2 regions of the Leifsonia sp. NPDC056665 genome follow, and region 2 is predicted to be linked to the other one. Evidence: predicted binding sites of a transcription regulator. Region 2 holds the regulator's gene; the other holds the start of a gene.
The links. The regulator LexA, encoded in region 2, represses DNA repair genes until DNA is damaged. The targets are predictions, from matches to a motif close to TCGAACANNTGTTCGA.
Positions count from the first base shown of each region.

Region 1: the regulator LexA is predicted to act here: its motif matches at 2,726-2,741, upstream of ACFQ9V_RS01425 (DUF6504 family protein).

Region 1 covers NZ_JBHTXK010000001.1:330,189-335,594, reverse strand. Annotated here, with positions in the region: gene ACFQ9V_RS01445 (helix-turn-helix transcriptional regulator) at 1-65, shown strand, start outside; gene ACFQ9V_RS01440 (VIT1/CCC1 transporter family protein) at 62-1,162, shown strand; gene ACFQ9V_RS01435 (DUF1707 domain-containing protein) at 1,227-1,718, opposite strand; gene ACFQ9V_RS01430 (aldo/keto reductase) at 1,772-2,656, opposite strand; gene ACFQ9V_RS01425 (DUF6504 family protein) at 2,761-3,051, shown strand; gene ACFQ9V_RS01420 (DUF3097 domain-containing protein) at 3,134-3,979, shown strand; gene ACFQ9V_RS01415 (hypothetical protein) at 4,056-4,751, shown strand; gene ACFQ9V_RS01410 (DNA polymerase Y family protein) at 4,754-5,406, shown strand, end outside.
Region 2 covers NZ_JBHTXK010000015.1:79,786-85,191, forward strand. Annotated here, with positions in the region: gene metE (5-methyltetrahydropteroyltriglutamate--homocysteine S-methyltransferase) at 1-1,410, shown strand, start outside; gene ACFQ9V_RS14460 (metallopeptidase family protein) at 1,517-1,867, shown strand; gene lexA (transcriptional repressor LexA) at 1,933-2,604, opposite strand; gene ACFQ9V_RS14470 (LysM peptidoglycan-binding domain-containing protein) at 2,840-3,238, shown strand; gene ACFQ9V_RS14475 (histidinol-phosphate transaminase) at 3,324-4,448, shown strand; gene hisB (imidazoleglycerol-phosphate dehydratase HisB) at 4,445-5,047, shown strand; gene hisH (imidazole glycerol phosphate synthase subunit HisH) at 5,044-5,406, shown strand, end outside.

The DNA.
Region 1 (5,406 bases), on a different contig from region 2:
TCCGCGAGCTGGCCGCCGTCTGGGGCGACCGGTTCGCGGCCGCCGGTAGACTCGTCACCCGATGAGCACCCCCGAGCCCTCCCCCGTTCCGCGCACCCCGACGCACGCCGACATCAAGCGCTGGCGCCAGTACCTGGCCGACGAGCGCGCAGAGGCCGCCGTCTACCGCGACCTCGCCGGCCGCCGGGAGGGCGAGGAGCGGGAGATCCTGCTCGCGCTCGCGGAGGCCGAGCGCCGCCACGAGCAGCACTGGCTCGACCTCCTCGGCGACCAGGTCGGCCGCCCGCTGCGCGGCGACATCCGCACCAGGATGCTCGGCTTCCTGGCCCGCCGGTTCGGCTCCGTGTTCGTGCTCGCGCTCGCACAGCGGGCGGAGGCGCGGTCTCCGTACGCGGACGACGCCGACGCCACTCCGCAGATGGCGGCGGACGAGCAGGTGCACGAGGAGGTCGTGCGGGCGCTCGCCGCTCGCGGCAGGCAGCGGCTCTCGGGGACGTTCCGCGCGGCCGTGTTCGGCGCCAACGACGGCCTGGTCAGCAACCTGGCGCTGGTCCTCGGCGTGGCCGCGAGCGGCGTCCCGAGCCACGTCGTGCTGCTCACCGGCGTCTCCGGCCTCCTCGCCGGCGCGCTGTCGATGGGCGCGGGCGAGTACGTGTCCGTGCGCTCGCAGCGCGAGCTCCTCGAGGCCTCCAGCCCGAACCCGGCGACCAGCTCAGCGCTGTCCCACCTCGACGTGGACGCGAACGAGCTGACACTCGTCTACCGCGCGCGCGGCATGGACCAGGCGGAGGCGCAGGAGCACGCCCACGAGGTGCTGACGACGCTCGGCGCCTACACGTCGCCGGTCGCCGTTCCCGGTGCAGCGGAGGACGACCACGAGGCGATCGGCAACGGCTGGAGCGCCGCCATCTCGAGCTTCTGCTTCTTCGCCTCCGGCGCGCTCATCCCGATCCTGCCGTTCATCTTCGGGCTGACCGGCACCGCCGCGATCGTGGTCGCCGCCATCCTCGTCGGCCTGGTGCTGCTCGGGACCGGCGCGATCGTGGGACTGCTGTCCGGCGCGTCGCCGCTGAAGCGCGCGCTGCGTCAGCTCGCGATCGGCTACGGCGCCGCGGGTGCGACGTACCTGCTGGGGCTCCTCTTCGGCGCCACCGTCGGCTGACCCCTCGCACATTCGTGCCGAATGCGGCGAATGGCGCCGTCAGAGTCGACATTCGTGACGAATGTCAGCGCCTCCGGCGGTCCCCGCCGTCGACGCCGTAGATGAGCGCGCCGGCGAGCGGGATGAGCAGGAACCACAGCCAGCTGTACGCATAGCCCCAGGCCATCCCGGTCAGGAAGAACAGGATGACCGCGACGAACGGCATGATCGAGACGACGAGCAGCCCCCAGCGGCTGACCGTCCGGCCGTGCTCGCCGGGCGCCGGCGGGTAGCCCCACGGGCTCGGCCCTGGCTGCGACGCCTGCCACGCGGCGGCGGCCGGGGCGCTCGGTGCGGCGCCCGCGCCATCCAGGTGCAACACGCCCGGGAGGTCGGAGAACAACGGCTGGAGGTCGCCGCGCGTGACGGCCGACCGTGCGGCGGCGACGCGCGACTGCAGCTCGGCCTCGCTCAGCCTCCCCTGCGCGGCGTGCGACTGCAGCGCGGCGACGGCGCGCTCCCGTTCGTCGTGGCTGAGGCGCAACGACGCGTTCGACGGATCCCCGAAGTCTGTCATGCGGTCAGTATGGCAGGCGGTGACAGCGATGATCACTGGGGGCGCACGCTGGTTTACAGGCTGTCGAGCTCCTCGCGGCTGAGGTGGATGCGTGCGGCGGCGACGTTCTGTTCGAGGTGCGCGATGTCGCCGGTGCCGGGAATGGCCAGGACGTTCGGGCCTTGGTGGAGGGTCCACGCGAGCCTGATCTGCGACGGGCTGGCGCCGTGCCTGTTCGCGATGTCCGTCACGACGGGGTTGGTCTCATCGGGGCGTCCGCGCTCTCCGCCGGTGCCGGCCATCGCGAAGTACGGCACGAAGGCGATCTGCCGGCGCGTCGTCTCCTCGAGCACTGCCAGGGCCTCCGGTGTGCGTTGGTCCAACCCGAAGCGGTTCTGGACGCTGACGACCTCGGCGATATCGGAGGCCTCCGTCAGTTGCGCTGTCGAGACGTTCGAGAGGCCCACATTGCCGATCAGGCCTTCGGCCTGCAACTCTGCGAGGGCGCCGACGTGCTCACCGACGGAGCCTGAGCCGAACACGCGCAAGTAGACGAGGTCGAGCCGGTCCCGGCCGAGCTGGCGCAGGTTCTCCTCCACCTGCCCGCGCAACTGATCCGGTCGGGCCGGATCGGCCCATTCGCCGGACGCGTTCCGCGACGGACCGACCTTGGTGGCGACGACGAGATCGTCGTCGTGGTCGGGGAACGCCGCGTTGATCAACTCGTTCGCCGATCGCAGTGCGGAGAAGTAGAACGCGGCCGTGTCGAAGTGCGTGACGCCCAGCTCGCGAGCGCGGCGCAGCACCGCGATGGATTCGGCGCGGTCCCGGCTCGGTCCCTGCCCGAAAGCCGCAGCGGAGGCCAGCCGCATCGCACCGAAACCCATCCGGCTCACGCGCAACGTTCCGAGCCGCCACTCGGAATCCGCCGCTTCCTGCACATCGCTGCCTACGACCACGTCGTCTCCTCGCCGTCACTCCGGGTGGTCAGTCTCACACACATCGTGCGGACAGGTTTACACTTGCATTCGAACATACGTTCGATCGAGAGGAACCCGCGCGCATGACCGACATCGACGAGGCGGTGGCCGTGTGGACCACCGAGGACGGCATCCCGACCCGCCTGGTCTGGCGCTCCACGCGCTACCGGGTGAGCGACACCCCAACGGTTTGGGCGGAGATCTGCGCGTGGTGGCGGCCCTTCGGCGAACACCGGTACGGCGTCGGAGCGCTGCCGCGGGAGATCGGCGGCTGGCGGTTCCAGGCGACCAGCGACGGCGGGGTGGCGCACGTGTTCGACGTGCGGCACGACGCGGACGACCGGAGCTGGCGGCTGGTGCGGATCTTCGATTGAGGCGGGCGGCCTGCGCATCCCACCCTCCCCCGGGGAGCCTCCCCCACCCCACCCCGCCGATCCCCTACCCTCTCTCAACGTGATGGACGACGATCGCTACGGCTCCGATGTGCTGGCCTCCGACTGGAAGAACGCCGGCCGCAAGACCCTCCCGGCCGTGGAGGCCGTGCGCGACCTCGTGGTCGAGGAGGCCGGGACCGGGTTCTGCGGCGCGATCGTCCGGCTGGAGGCGCAGACCGTCGAGTTGGAGGACTATTTCGGGGCGAAACGCGTCTTCCCCATCAGCGCATCCTTCCTCATCGACGGGGAGCCCGTGAGGCTCATCGCGCCGAGCCGCGCCCCGGCCGGTCGCGGGCGCACGGCCTCCGGCTCCTTCGCGGTCGGCGAGCAGAAGGCGCGCGTCGCACGGGCCAGCCGCATCTTCGTGGAGGGCCGGCACGACGCCGAGCTGGTGGAGCGCGTCTGGGGCGACGACCTCCGGGTGGAAGGCGTCGTCGTGGAGTACCTGGAGGGCGTGGACGACCTGGACGCGATCGTGCGCGAGTTCGCGCCGGACCGCGGCCGCCGCGTCGGGGTGCTGGTCGACCACCTGGTCCCCGGGTCCAAGGAGAGCCGGATCGCCGAGAAGGTCGCCCGCGGCCCGTTCGGCGCGCACGTGCTCGTGGTCGGCCACCCCTACATCGACATCTGGCAGGCCGTGAAACCCGCGCGGGTCGGGCTGGAGGCCTGGCCGTCGATCCCCCGCTCCATCGAGTGGAAGCACGGCATCTGCGCTGCGCTCGGACTGCCGCACGAGACGCAGGCGGACATCGCGCGGGCCTGGAAGCTCATCCTCGGCCGCGTGCGGACGTTCGCCGACCTGGAGCCGGAGCTGCTCGGGCGGGTGGAGCGGCTGATCGACTTCGTGACGGAGCCGGTCGCCCGCTAGGAGGCGAACACGGCCGCGCACTTCAGCGCACCAGAATACATTTGCGGTATTCGAACATGTGTTCGAAAATAGAGGTATGTCCCTTGCCGTCGCACCCGCCTTCCCCGACCCGGTCGCCGACCGGGCGCAGGTGCACGAGCTGCAGTCGCGCATCCGGCAGATGCAGGCGACGAAGCTCGACGCGCGGACGCTGGAGACGCATCCCGCGCTCGCCGCGCTGCTGCCCGGCGGGGCGCTCAAGGCCGGCGCCGCCTACACGGTGCACGGCTCCACGACGCTCCTGATGGCGATGCTCGCCGGCCCGAGCGCCGCGGGCGCCTGGTGCGGGGTGGTCGGGATGCCCGACTTCGGGGCGGAGGCCGCCGGACGGTTCGGCATCGACCTGGAGCGGCTCGTGCTGGTGCCGCATCCCGGGCCGCAGTGGCTGACCGTCACCGCCGCGATGGCCGACGTGCTCGGCGTGATCGCCGTCGCACCCCCGGAGCGCCCGAAGAGCGGCGACGTCGCCCGGCTGACCGCGCGGCTGCGGCAGCGGGAGGCCACGCTCGTCGTCGCCGGCGACTGGCCGCAGGCGGAGGCGGCGCTCTCCGTCGTCCGCAGCGGCTGGGACGGCCTGGCCGCCGGCGCCGGCTACCTCTCCGCCCGGCGGGTGACGGTGGAGGCCGCACCGCGCGGCGGGGCGGGACCGCGGCGCAGGGCCGAGCTCTGGCTGCCCGCGGTGGACGAGACGTTCCGGGCCTCCGCGCCCACCCGGCTGGAGGCGGTGAGCTAGGCATGTCACCCACGATGCGGCAGGTCACCCGCGCGATCGTGCTCTGGTGCCCCGACTGGCCGGTCATCGCCGCCCGGCAGCGCCTCGAGCTGCCCGCCGACGTGCCGCTGGCGCTGGTCGAGAAGGGGATGGTGTTCGCCTGCTCCTCCCACGCCCGCGCCGACGGCGTCACCCGCGGGCTGCGGGTCAGGGAGGCGCAGTCGCGCTGCCCGCAGCTGGAGATCGTCCTCTACGACCCGGTGCTGGACGCGCGCGCCTTCGAGCCGGTGCTGACCGCGATCGAGGAGATCACGCCGGGCGTGCAGGCGGTGCGGCCGGGCACCTGCGTGCTGCGGGCGCGCGGTCCCGCGCGCTACTACGGCGGCGAGGAGGCCGCAGCCGCCGAGCTGCTGCGCTGCCTCGAAGGGCTGGAGGACGAGCTCGGCCTCGCGCTCGGCGATGTGCGGATCGGGATCGCCGACGGGCCGTTCGCCGCCGAGCAGGCCGCCCGCTCGACCGGGCTGGCGCAGACCGCGCCCCGCGTCCGCATCATCCCTCCCGGCGGCTCCCCCGCCTTCCTCGCCCCGCTGCCGGTCGCCCAGCTCGGCCTCACCGAGCTCACCCCGCTGCTGCGCCGACTCGGCCTCCGCACCCTCGGCGACCTGGCGCGGCTCGA
Region 2 (5,406 bases):
GGCCACAACATCTGGCGCGGCGACCTGGAGGCGGCCTTCGGGACGCTGACCGAGCTGCTCTCCCTGAGCCCGGACGTCGCGGTGTCGACCTCCACCTCCCTGCAGCACGTCCCGCACGACGTGGACGACGAGCCGGACCTCGACGCGCGCCTGAAGACCTGGCTCGCGTTCGCCGACCAGAAGGTCGGTCAGGTGGCGGTGCTGGCGCGCGGCATCGTGGACGGCCACGAGGCCGTGCAGGACGAGCTCACCGCGGCGACGGCGGCGCTCGCCGACCGTGCCTCCGCCCCGGGCGTGCGGGTCGACGCCGTGCGTTCGCGCGAGGCCGCGCTGACCCGTGCGGACTTCCGCCGCGGCGAGTACGGCGCGCGGCAGGCGGCACAGGACGAGGCGCTGCACCTGCCGTTCCTGCCGACGACCACGATCGGGTCGTTCCCGCAGACGGCGGACATCCGGCGCTCGCGCGCTCAGCTCGTCGCGGGAGTCATCGACGAGGCGGAGTACCTCGGCCGCATGCAGGCCGAGATCAAGCGCGTCGTCGACCTCCAGGAGGAGATCGGCCTCGACGTCATCGTGCACGGCGAGCCCGAGCGCAACGACATGGTGCAGTACTTCGCCGAGAACCTGGACGGGTTCGCGGTAACCCGCAACGGCTGGGTGCAGTCGTACGGATCGCGCTGTACGCGGCCGTCGATTCTCTGGGGCGACGTGTCCCGGCCGAAGCCGATCACCGTGGACTGGTCGACCTACACCCAGACGCTGACCGAGAAGCCGGTCAAGGGCATGCTGACCGGGCCGGTCACGATCCTCGCCTGGTCGTTCGTGCGCGACGACCAGCCGCTCGGCGAGACCGCGCGGCAGGTCGCCCTCGCCCTCCGCGACGAGATCGCCGACCTGGAGACCGCGGGCATCCGGGTCGTGCAGGTGGACGAGCCGGCGCTGCGCGAGCTGCTGCCGCTCAAGCGCGCCGACCAGGCCGCCTACCTCGACTGGTCGGTGGGCTCGTTCCGGCTCGCGACCTCCGGCGTGGCGGACGCGACGCAGATCCACACGCACCTCTGCTACTCGGAGTTCGGCGTGGTCATCGACGCGATCCGCAACCTCGACGCGGACGTGACCAGCATCGAGGCCGCGCGCAGCCGGATGGACGTCGTCCACGACATCCAGCGCTCCGGCTTCGAGCACGGCATCGGCCCGGGCGTCTACGACATCCACTCGCCGCGCGTGCCGTCTGTCGCCGAGGTGACCGAGCTGCTGGAGACGGCGCTCAGCGCGATCCCGGGCCGTCAGCTCTGGGTGAACCCGGACTGCGGGCTCAAGACCCGCGGGTACGACGAGACGGTGGCGTCGCTGCGCAACATCCTCGCGGCGACGCGCGACGTGCGGGAGCGGGTGGGCGTCACGGCCTGATCCCTCCTGCCGGCGAGGCCGCGCTGTCGACGTTCCGCTGTGCGCGGACGTGGGAGCGCGGCCTCCGCCGGTTCGGGGATGATGAGCGCATGGTGAGGCTGGGCTCATGATGAAAATGGCCGACGACGAGTTCGATGCGCTGGTGGACGACGTCTTCGACAGCCTGCCGGACGACATGGTGCGGCCGCTGGAGAACGTGGCGATCATCATCCAGGACCAGCCGCCGGGCGCGCGGCCCCGGCTCTACGGGCTGTACACCGGCCATCCGCTGACACGGCGCGGGGTCTACGGGTTCGGCGAGCTGCCGGACCGGATCACGCTGTTCCGCAACAACCTCGAGGCGAGCTGCGAGACGGTGGAGGAGCTGCGCTCCCGCGTGCGGATCACCCTCGTCCACGAGATCGGCCACTACTTCGGCCTGGACGACGCCCGCCTCCAGGAGCTCGGCTGGGCGTGATCCAACTGACAGGACACGCCGTCTCGGCGCGGGCCGAGACGGCGTGTCCTGTCAGGTAGATCGGGTCAGACGGCGCGGAGGACGGCGACGACCTTGCCGAGGATGGTCGAGTAGTCGCCCAGGATCGGCTCGAAGTTCGAGTTGCGGGGGAGCAGCCAGGTGTGGCCGTCGCGCTGGCGGAAGACCTTGACGGTGGCCTCCTCGTCCAGCATGGCCGCCACGATGTCGCCGTTCTCCGCGGTGTTCTGGGTGCGGACGACCACCCAGTCGCCGTCGCAGATGGCGGCGTCGATCATCGACTCGCCGACCACCTTGAGCATGAAGAGCTCGCCGTTGCCGACGAGCTGGCGGGGGAGGGGGAAGACCTCCTCCACCTGCTGCTCGGCGGTGATCGGGACACCGGCGGCGATGCGGCCGACGAGCGGGACCATCGCGGCGTCGCCGACGGGGGTCTGGTTCTCGAAATCGGGAGCGGTCGCCGACGGGACGTCGATGAGGATCTCCAGCGCGCGCGGCCGGTTCGGGTCGCGGCGCAGGTAGCCGCTCAGCTCGAGCTGGTTGAGCTGGTGGGTGACGGACGAGAGGCTGGAGAGGCCGACGGCGTCGCCGATCTCGCGCATGCTCGGCGGGTAGCCCCGCGAGCTCACGGAACGCTGGATCACGTCGAGGATGGCGAGCTGCTTCTCGCTGAGGTTCTTGCGGCGCCGCGTGCGCGGAGCCTGGTTCTCGTTCGACACGCTCGTCCCTTCGTGACCGTCGCCGTCACCCGGGGGAACCGAATGTCGGTGGTGCCTGGTTGTCTTACGTCCAGACAATCGAAACTGTATCCACAGTTCGGCTGCCCGACAAACATGTGTTCGAGTGTGTCTCGAAATACCTGCGGTATTTTCCGCCGGCCCGAGCATTGCGGTCTCGAACATTCGAAGATATATTCGGAACAGAGCTTCGACCGAAGCCTTTGGAGGTCACGACATGAGCGCAGTGGTTATGCACACCGTTGGGATGAACAACGTTGCGATGAACAACGTTGCGGCGAGTGGCGCGCAGGCTGCTGGACGTGTTCGGCTGCGGCTCACGCGGCGCGGGCGGGCCGTGCTGACGATGCTCGTCGCGCTGCCGATCGTGATCGGGGCGATGGTGTTCGCGCTCAACGGCGGAGGCGCGGCGGCCACGGGGGAGCAGGCGCACGTGACCTTCCACTACGTGACGGTGCAGTCGGGCGACTCCCTGTGGTCGGTCGCGTCCCGCATCGCGCCCAACGCCGACCCGCGCAATGTGATCGCCGATCTGGTGAACCTCAACGGGCTGTCCTCGGCGGTCGTGACGCCGGGGCAGCAGCTAGCCATCCCGACGCAGTACGACGGGAAGTAGGGGCGGTGGCGCTGCGGCCGGGACGGGGTACGCAGCGGGGCGTCACACGGCGGAAGCCTTCAGTGGCGCTGGCTACCATTGAGGGGTGACCTCACTCTCCGATCTTCCGATCCGTGATGACCTGCGCGGTCGCACCCCGTACGGGGCGCCGCAGAAGGTCGTGCCCGTCGCGTTGAACGTGAACGAGAACACGCATCCAGTCCCGGAGGACGTCGCCGCCGACATCGTCGCGCGGGTCGCCGTAGCCGTGACGGGGGTGAACCGCTACCCCGACCGCGAGTTCACCGAGTTGCGGGAGGCGTTCGCCCGCTACCTCGGGCACGGGCTCGCGGCCGAACAGCTCTGGGCCGCGAACGGATCCAACGAGGTGCTGCAGCACATCCTGCAGGCGTTCGGCGGGCCGGGGCGCAGCCTCCTCGGGTTCGCTCCCACGTACTCCATGTATCCGCTGCTGGCCTCCGGCACCGGGACGAGTTGGATCGCCGCCGGGCGCGACGCCGACTTCGAGCTGTCGCCGGAGACCGCGGCGGCCGCCGTGCGGGAGCACGATCCGGACATCGTCATCCTCTGCTCGCCGAACAACCCGACGGGGACTCCGCTCTCCCTCGAGACGATCGAGGCCGTCTACGCCGCGGCGCGCGGCATCGTGATCGTGGACGAGGCGTACGCCGAGTTCATGCCGGAAGGCGAGCCGTCGGCGCTCACTCTGCTGCCCGGGCGCGAGCGCCTACTGATCTCGCGGACCATGAGCAAGGCCTTCGCGTTCGCGGGGGCACGGGTGGGCTACCTGGCCGCCGACCCCGCCGTGGTCGACGCCCTTCGGCTCGTGCGGCTCCCGTACCACCTGTCCGCGCTCACGCAGGCCGCCGCGCTCGGGGCGCTGGCGCACTCGGACGAGATGCTCGCGATGGTCGGCGAGATCCGCGGGCAGCGGGACCGGCTCGTGGTGGAGTTGGCGGAGCTCGGCTACCTCCCGCACCGCAGCGGGAGCAACTTCGTGCTGTTCGGCGGCGTAGAGGACCCGCACGCGGTGTTCGAGGCGCTGCTGGAGCGCGGCGTTCTCATCCGCGACGTCGGCATCCCGAACCACCTCCGGGTCACCGCGGGCACCGAGACCGAGACAACCGCGTTCCTGGAGGCGCTGCGCTCCCTCGGGCGCCCGTCTGGAGCGGTGGCGGCCTCCGGCCAGTCGGTAAGCTCGCAGTCATGACGAATCGGACCGCCCAGCTTCAGCGCGCGACCAGCGAGTCGAGCATCGAGCTCACCCTCGACCTCGACGGCACCGGGGCGTCCGACATCCGCACGTCGGTCCCGTTCTACGACCACCTGCTGACCGCGTTCGCCAAGCACTCGCTCACCGACCTGACGGTGCGGGCGAGCGGCGATACCGACATCGATGTGCACCACACGGTGGAGGACGTCGCGATCGTCCTCGGCCAGGCCATCAAGAAGGCGCTCGGCGACAAGGCGGGCATCTCCCGCTACGGCGACGCCCTCGTCCCGCTCGACGAGGCGCTCGTGCAGGCCGTGGTCGACATCTCCGGACGCCCCTACCTGGTGCACGGCGGCGAGCCGGCCGGGTTCGAGCTGCACCTGATCGGCGGGCACTTCACCGGGTCGATGGTGCGGCACGTGTTCGAGGCCATCGCGTTCAACGCCGGGCTGACCGTGCACGTCACGGTGGTCGGCGGCCGCGACCCGCACCACATCGCGGAAGCCGAGTTCAAGGCGTTCGCGCGCGCGTTCCGGCAGGCGAAGGCGTTCGACCCGCTGGTGTCCGGCATCCCGTCGACCAAGGGCGCGCTGTGAGCGCACCCGACGTCGTCGTCTTCGACTACGGGACAGGCAACGTCCACTCCGCGGTCAAGGCGCTGGAGGCCGCAGGGGCTAACGTCGAGCTCACCGGCAACCGCCGGCGCGCGCAGGAGGCCGACGGCCTGTTCGTCCCCGGCGTCGGCGCGTTCGCCGCGGTCGCGGAGGCGCTGCGCCGCTCGCACGGCGACGAGGTCATCGACCGCAGGCTCGCGGGCGGCCGGCCGGTGATCGGCGTCTGCGTCGGCATGCAGGTGCTGTTCGAGCACAGCGTCGAGCACGGCACCGCGGCCGAGGGGCTCGGCGAGTGGCCGGGCACGGTGGACCTGCTCCGCGCCGACGTCGTCCCGCACATG